2 regions of the Roseovarius sp. CH_XMU1461 genome follow, and region 1 is predicted to be linked to the other one. Evidence: riboswitches for the same ligand, from Rfam matches in the RefSeq annotation. Region 1 holds a riboswitch; the other holds the start of a gene.
The links. Region 1 has a riboswitch for cobalamin ahead of WA237_RS17140 (TonB-dependent receptor plug domain-containing protein). Riboswitches for the same ligand answer to the same signal wherever they lie in the genome.
Positions count from the first base shown of each region.

Region 2: it holds a riboswitch for cobalamin, as region 1 does, so the genes downstream of both, WA237_RS15180 (hypothetical protein) here and WA237_RS17140 (TonB-dependent receptor plug domain-containing protein) in region 1, are expected to answer to the same signal.

Region 1 is NZ_JAYMDV010000009.1:34,157-38,177, forward strand. It holds gene WA237_RS17135 (IS5 family transposase) at 1-346, opposite strand, end outside; gene WA237_RS17140 (TonB-dependent receptor plug domain-containing protein) at 410-1,912, opposite strand; cobalamin riboswitch at 2,038-2,251, opposite strand; gene WA237_RS17145 (M24 family metallopeptidase) at 2,561-3,730, opposite strand; gene WA237_RS17150 (diaminopropionate ammonia-lyase) at 3,720-4,021, opposite strand, start outside.
Region 2 is NZ_JAYMDV010000005.1:190,284-194,304, reverse strand. It holds gene WA237_RS15190 (trimethylamine methyltransferase family protein) at 1-825, shown strand, start outside; gene WA237_RS15185 (TetR/AcrR family transcriptional regulator) at 918-1,565, shown strand; gene WA237_RS15180 (hypothetical protein) at 1,590-1,853, opposite strand; cobalamin riboswitch at 1,966-2,168, opposite strand; gene WA237_RS15175 (ATP-dependent helicase) at 2,238-4,021, opposite strand, start outside.

The sequences.
Region 1 (4,021 bases):
TCTGAAGCGATGGCGCACGCCGGCAAAGCGTCGAAAAATCCGGCACGGGGAGGTCCGTCTGCATGAGCCGCAGCAGACTGCGGACAAAGCCCTGCGTTTGGCGAAGCGGTAAGCCGAACACGGCGCGCAAGGTCAAGCAGGTCTCAATCGACAGATCAGAATATCGTTGTTGACCACCGCGCTTGCCGGAGCGCACTGCGCACCACCGAGACACCGCGTCTTCGCTGAACCAGACCGTCACGTCACCACGCTGGCGGAGCGCCTCGTTGTATTCGGCCCAGTTCGTCACACGGTACTTTGCCTTCGCAAACTTATCCCGCCGCGACGCGTTGAATTTGAAAGGCATCCCAGCATCCCGCAGTCAAATCAAAGGACCAGCTACGCATCGGAAACGATTTGTGCAACACGCTCAGGCCATATAGAGCGAAAACCGTTCTGACATCGAGTACAGACCCGACAGCTCGATCCCCTTAGAGGTGGTTGTGCCAGGCACCTGATTGTAACAACCAAAGCCGCTGCCACAGGCGACAGCGGCCGGGTCATAATCAATCAGGTCTTCGACATCGGTATAGAACAGGGTTGCCTTTATCGAGCCGCGCCCAACGAATGTCTTTTCGACGCCGAGCTCATAGCTCAAGCTATGCTCGGGCTGCAAAGATGGGTCGCCGAAGGCGCTGAATCTTTCGTACAAGGAGGGCGCGCGATACCCCGTACCGACCGAAGCACGTACCGCAAGATCGTCCTGCGGGCGGTAAACAGCCGTCAGGCGCCCCGTAACCTGACCACCAAAGCTCGAGTTTTCATCGTGACGCAACGAGGCTGACAGATCGACCTGATCTGACGGGCTGATCAACAGCTCAGCCATGATGCTGGTATTGTCTTCAGAGCCACGGACCGTGCCGGAATTGACCTCTTCCTGCGTGTGGTCGAGACCAAGATTGAGCGATGCCGACGCGGTCAGTTGGGCGCTGCCCAAATAGGAAAGCGACCAGCGTTCGCCTTTGAACCGCGGGGTCGCGCCACCGGGATCTTTGCGGTCGATATCGAAATAGGCATAGCTGAGCGTATGCGTGATCGCCCCCGTATTGAGCTCGGTAAAAAGGCGCGCACCGCGTTCTTTCGAGGACAACGTTCCAGACGAATCCAGCGCGAAGGCGGAGCGATCAAACTCGCTCCGACCATCGCGATAGAGCAAAGCGCCGCCCACCGTGACGGCATCGGTAACGACATATTCCCCGGTGAGGTGAAGCGTGGATTGTTCGAACCCGTCATTTTCCGTATTGAAGGACTGCGCTGAGATTCCCTCCGATTCCATACGCCCATAGCTGAGGGCGACAAAGCCGCGCTCGGTTCTATGTCCGAGGCTCAACGATCCACTGTAGGTATCGAAACTGCCGGCCTCCGCTTGCGCGCGGCCTGAAAAGCCGAGCTCGGAAGGCTCAAAGGTCGTGATATTGACGACACCGGCAATCGCCTCCGATCCGAAAATAGCCGACTGCGACCCTTTGAGCAGTTCAATACGTTCGACCCCAGAAGCGGTGAACCCGCCAAAGTTAAACTGATTTTGTGTGCCCGATGGGTCGGACACATCAATACCATTGATGTGCACCCCGACATAACGCGCAGGCAACCCGCGCACCTGGATCGTACTCAGCGCCCCCAAGCCACCATTACTGATCAGGTTCACACCGGGAAGGCGTGCGAGCCGGTCGATCACGCGGGTGTCGTTCTGCCCCGCCTCAGCCCCTTCCAATATCTCGATATTTGCGCCGGTATGGGTCTGTTCGACAGGCAACAGAGAGGAAACTTGAACGATGATCGGCTCAAGATTAAAGGTAAGCTCCTGTGCAAAGGCCGGAGCTGCGAAAACAGCAATGCTCGCCGTTAAGGGCGCTATGGAATAGCGTGTCATAATTAATCCTCCAACCGCGACAATCGCGGCAGTCGTTGAATTAACTGACGGAAGAAAACAAACCGTCAGCGGTGCAAATGCCACCACGACGGAAGGTCCGTAGGCCATGACGCGCCCCGCGCCCGGACTGGGTGATCCCTTCGGCAGGTCTCCTGACTCGCGGGTCGAGGCTCGGTCGGGTCTTCCCACTGTGGTGTTCACAGCAGTGACAATTTCCGACTTCGCTTACCGCTTACAGTTGCGGGGGCAGTTACGGCCTTGGCAGATCACAGATCTTGCCGCACCGTATTCCCTATTATCCAGATCACGATGATCCAGACCGAAGTGCGAAATGCTATATCGCAGATCATCAACCTAGGGAAGACGGAATCAAGCGGTTGCACCTTTGGAGGGCCCGAGCTGGGCCTGTGGCAGATGCTAAACAGAGGCATCGCCGATAAGCAGTCGACATGCGTGCTTAGAATGAAATGCGCCGATCGGACGGAGGTCTTGAGCGACAGGGCTGTCTCATCACAAGCCCCTCCTGGGGCTGCTAAGCCTGAGCCATCATTATTCTCAATAATAAAAGCTTGGCCTGATGGCCGGGGAGCCATTATTCAGGCTGCTGCCCAAATCCAACGGGGGCCAGTTTCCCGCCCCCCGCCGAGATCAGATCACCGGCAGTTCGGGGGCGGCGCGTTTGGTCAGGAGGCGGCCGCCCTCGGGCGTCACGACGATGTTTTCCTCATGAACCATCATCCACCCATCCCCGTAGGAGAGCGAGGGCTCCAAGGTCAGCACCATGTTCTCCTGCAGCAACGTGTCGACGCCGGCCATATGCGAGGGCTGTTCCGTCAATTGCATGCCCAACCCGTGACCTAGCCGGCCGATGTCACCACCGCTGTCGTCCAATTCGGAAATGACTGCGGTCATGGCGGAAAACAGGTCATGACAGCTATTGCCCGGCCGCGCGGCGTCGAGCCCGGCCTCGGTGGCACGCCACAGCACGTCATAGGCGCGTCGGGCATTGTCATCGGCGTGGCCGATGGCCCAGTTCCGGTCGAAATCGCAGTAGTAGCCATCCCAGACACAGCCGGTGTCGAGCATCAGCACATCGCCTGCGCTCAGCGGGCGGCGCGAAGGCGGCGAGATGCAATCGGCATAGCCTCCCTGATCCGCTGCGCCGACCACATAGGGGGCGTCATCCGCGCCCTGCGCCAGCGCTTCGCGGCGGAAGCGGCGGAACAGCTCTTCGAAGGGAAGCCCCTCGCTCACCATTTCGGGAACCTGCTCGAAGGTGGCCGAGCCGATAGCGCAGATATGGGCGAGCTTTTCGATCTCGGCGGGTGTCTTGACCATGCGGAGCCCCTGAACAAGCCCGGTGGCATCCGCGATCTCGAGCCCGGGCAGGGCGGCGAGCAGCCGTTCCCAGTCGCCCAACGGCATCCGAAGCAGCGTTTCATGGCCCTTGAGCACCCCCAAACGGGACTTCGCTCGGGCGAGCGGCATCAACAATTCTGTCAGAAGGCTAACGCCGTCATCCTCGGGCACGGGGGCCGACCAGGTCCGCACCTCGTCGAGCCAGGACCGCCGCATAAGCTCGGCGCCGATTTCAGGGATCACGGCCACGGGTTTGCCCTCGGCCGGGACAAAGACGAACCAGGGCCGGGTCGGGCTCTGCCAGAAGAGGGTCTGGAAACCGGTGAAATACCGCACCTCGGGTTCGGTCATCAGCAGCAGGCCGTCGAGCCCGTCCTTGGCCATCAGCGCCTGGGCGCGTTTGGTTCTGGCTTCGAATTCCGCGTTGGGAAAGCCTCTGTCGAGCGTATTAGGCTGCATCTCGCCCCTCCATGATCATCTCGAAGATCGCCGGGTCGGTGACCCCTTCGGATCCGATCAATAGCACCCGGGAGGTGCTGTTGAGCCCCAGCTTTTCCGACAAAGCGGCATCCTGGCGCGACGCGATCAGCGCGGCGAGCCCGGCGACGGCGCTTTCACCCGCTTCAATGGTGGGGTCACCGCCCAGCGGACGTGCCAGCAACCGCACGCTCGGGGCGACGAGAGCCTCGGGGATGGTGAGAAAATCGCTGGCCTCTTCGGCGAGGATTTCCCAGGCCATCTCGGACGGTT
Region 2 (4,021 bases), on a different contig from region 1:
CTCGACATTCCCATGGCGCAGGGGCTCATCGATTTCGCCCGCGCCGGTCAGGTCTCGATCGTGACGCCCTTCACGCTGATGGGGGCGATGGCGCCGATCACCGTCGCCGGGGCCATCACGCTGAGCCATGCCGAGGCGCTCGCCGCCATCACCCTGACCCAGCTCACCCGCCCCGGTGCGCCGGTCTGCTATGGCACCTTCACCTCCAACGTCGATATGAAATCCGGCGCCCCCGCCTTTGGCACGCCCGAACATTTTCAGGCCTCGCTCGCCGCCGGACAGCTCGCCCGCCGTCTCGGCCTGCCGTGGCGCTGCGCCTCGGGCTCGGCCGCCAATATCAACGATGCCCAGGCCGCCAATGAGACGCAGTTCGGCAATTGGGGCTGTTTCCTCGCCGGGGCCACGGTCATCATCCATTCCGCCGGCTGGCTCGAAGGCGGGCTGACGGTGAGCTATGAAAAGCTCATCACCGATATCGAAGTGCTTCAGATGGTGGCCGAGCTCTGCGCCGGGGCCGAGGCGAGCACCGACGACATCGGTCTCGCGGCGCTCGAAGAGGTCGGGCCGGGCGGGCATTTCTTTGGCGCCAGCCACACGATGGAACGCTATCAGACCGAGTTCTACGCGCCGATGATCGGCGATTGGTCGAATTTCGGCACATGGTCCGAACGCGGCAGCCTCGACGCCTCGACCCGCGCCACCGCGAAATGGCAGGAGATCGTCCATGACGCCCCCGAAGATGTCGGACCGGCCGACCGGCTCGCCGCCTTCCGCGAGCGCGTCGCGCGGCTTTCGGAGGCCGGGGGCGCACCGCCCGAAAGCTGACCCTGCGCCCCGCATCAGCTTCCGAAATCGCCACTGTCGTGTTACCGACGCAATACCGACAGGTTACCGACCCTCCATTTGACAGGACAATCATGCCCGACGACAGCGCCGAGACGAGCCAGCCAACGCATGTCAAAGCCACCCGCGACGACTGGCTCGAAGCGGCCCGCGCCATCCTGATCGAAGACGGGGTCAGCGAGGTCAAGATCCTCACCCTGTCCAACCGGCTCGGCGTGTCGCGCTCGTCCTTCTACTGGTATTTCAAGGATCGGACAGATCTGCTCGAGGCGCTTCTAACCCATTGGGAAGAAACGAATACCGCGCATCTTATCCGGCACACGACCCTGCCCGCCCAGACCATCACCGAGGCGGTGGCGCTCTATTTCCGCTGCTTTCTCGACGACCGGTTTTTCAACCACCGCGTCGATTTTGCCATCCGCGAATGGTCGCGCCGCGACGCCCGCGTGCATGACATGGTGGCCCGCAACGACCGCACCCGCCAAGAGGCCATCTGCGCCATGTTCCTCCGCCACGGCTACGAGGACGAAGAGGCCGACATCCGCGCCCGAATTCTCTACTATCAACAGATCGGATATTACGCGCTCGACCTCAACGAACCGCTCGCCGTGCGCCAGCATAGGATCGCGGGATATCTCTATGGGTTCACTGGGAAAAAAGCCCTGCCCGAAGAGGTCAAATCGCTCTTCGACTACACCGCCGAACATCTCGCCGAGGGCTGAACGCCCCCGGCATGTCGCACCTGTTCAGTGCAGTGCCCGCGCCCGTCCGCGCCGCGCCCGCCCGGCGCTCAGCGGGGTCACCGCCTGCCGCAGATAATCGACAAAGGCCCGCGCCGCCGCACTCCCCGGCGCTTTGGTCGCCGGGTGACGTAACGCATCCTTAACCGTCTCTGCAGTAACCTGCCCCGGTTCGGTAAAGGCCCATTCCAGAAATCCAAGCCGTGCCACCGCCTGCGCCTCATCGCCGCGTGCGTTGCACATCTCCAACCCGCTCAAAATGCGTGTCATGCTCATGTCTTCGATACTCCCCGGCCACACCCCGGGCCGGATGGGGCAGAGGGAAACCGAGCAAAGACAAGGGCTTAGCGCCAAGGCCTTGCGCCGATGCCGCCCCCCGCGGTTCTGACGTTGTCTCATGGCTGGTTTCCGGGCTTGGTGGACGGCCATCTGGCCTGTGATCGGGCTACCTTCCCAGGCCTCGCGGCCCAGTGGCATATCGCCCAACCACCCCTCCTTACCGTTGCGGGGGCAGCGCCGGACTTGCACCGGCTTCCCAATTCTCCGGCCCCTTGCGAGGACGGCACCCTGAGAGCTTTAGCCTAGCGCGGATCCGCCCATCGGAAAAGCACCGATGCGACCCAAGCCTGCGACATTTGCGGCAAAATTGAACGCTTAGAAGGGAATATCCTCGGCCCCGGTGACAAACCGCGCCACGACCTTTTTCACCCCGGCCTTTTCAAAGGCAATCTCGAGCTTGTCGCCTTCGATCCCGGAAATCGTGCCATAGCCGAATTTCTGGTGAAACACGCGCTCGCCCACGGTGTGCGAGCTGTTCGCCTGCATGTCGATGACGCTCGATTTGCTCTCGCGCGGCTGGCTGATCGGGCGTTCGCTCGCCCGCGCCTGCAGCCGTCTCCAGCCCGGTGAATTATAGCCATCGGCCGCCGCCACGCGGCTCTCGATATCGCCCGTGACCCCCATCCCAGCCGCGCCATAACCGCCGCCATAAAGGCCCGGAGGCGTCAGAACCTCGACATGCTCTTCGGGCAGTTCGTCGATGAACCGCGACGGCAATTGGCTTTGCCATTGGCCAAAGACGCGGCGGTTCCCGGCAAAGGAGATCGTACAGATTTCCTCGGCCCGGGTGATCCCCACATAGGCCAGCCGCCGCTCTTCCTCGACGCCCTTGAGGCCGCTTTCATCCATCGATCTTTGCGACGGAAACAGCCCATCCTCCCAGCCCGGCAGGAACACCGCCGGAAACTCGAGCCCCTTGGCCGCGTGCAGCGTCATGATGCTGACCTTCTCGCCTGCCTCTTCTTGTTCATTGTCCATGATCAGGCTGACATGCTCGAGAAACCCTTGCAGATTTTCGAACTGTTCCAAGGCCTTGACCAATTCCTTGAGGTTCTCGAGCCGCCCCGGCGCTTCGGGCGTCTTGTCGTTTTGCCACATCTCGGTATAGCCGCTCTCGTCGAGGATCATCTCGGCCAGCTCGATATGGCTGATCGCCTCATCCCCCACCATGCGCCCCCAGCGCGTGATGTTCTCGACAAACCGGCCAAGCTCTGCCCCGCCCTTGCCGCCAAGGCCCTTTTGCTCAAGCAGAAGGCGCGCGCCCTCAAGAAGCGGCACGCCGTTTTCCCGCGCCGTCATCTGGATTTTCTGCTGCGCCTTGTCACCCAGCCCGCGCTTGGGCGTATTGACCACCCGCTCAAAGGCCAGATCATCGCTCGGCGACACCACCAGCCGGAAATAGGCCATCGCATCGCGGATCTCGAGACGTTCGTAAAAGCGCGGCCCGCCGATCACCCGATAGGGCATGCCGATGGTCAGGAACCGATCCTCAAAGGCCCGCATCTGGTGGCTGGCCCGCACGAGGATCGCCATATCGTCGAGGCCGATGGGCCGCATCCCGCGCGTGCCGCGCTGCATGGATTCGATCTCTTCGCCGATCCAGCGCGCCTCTTCCTCGCCATCCCAATGGCCGATGAGCCGCACCTTCTCGCCACCCTCGGCCTCGGTCCAGAGCTCCTTGCCAAGCCGCCCCTTGTTGCCCGCAATGACGCCGCTCGCCGCCGCAAGAATATGCGCGGTCGAGCGGTAATTCTGTTCGAGCCGCACCACATGCGCGCCGGGAAAATCCTTTTCAAACCGCAGGATATTGCCCACCTCTGCCCCGCGCCAGCCATAGATCGACTGATCGTCATCGCCCACGCAGCAGATGTTGCGATGCCCCGACGCCAAGAGCCGCAGCCACAAATATTGCGCCACGTTGGTGTCTTGATACTCGTCCACGAGGATGTATCGGAACCAGCGTTGATAGCGGTCGAGAATGTCCTGATGGCTCTGGAAGATCACCACCATATGCAACAGCAGATCGCCGAAATCGACGGCGTTCAATTCGCGCAGACGGGTCTGGTAGAGCGTATAGAGCGCCACACCCTTGCCGTCAT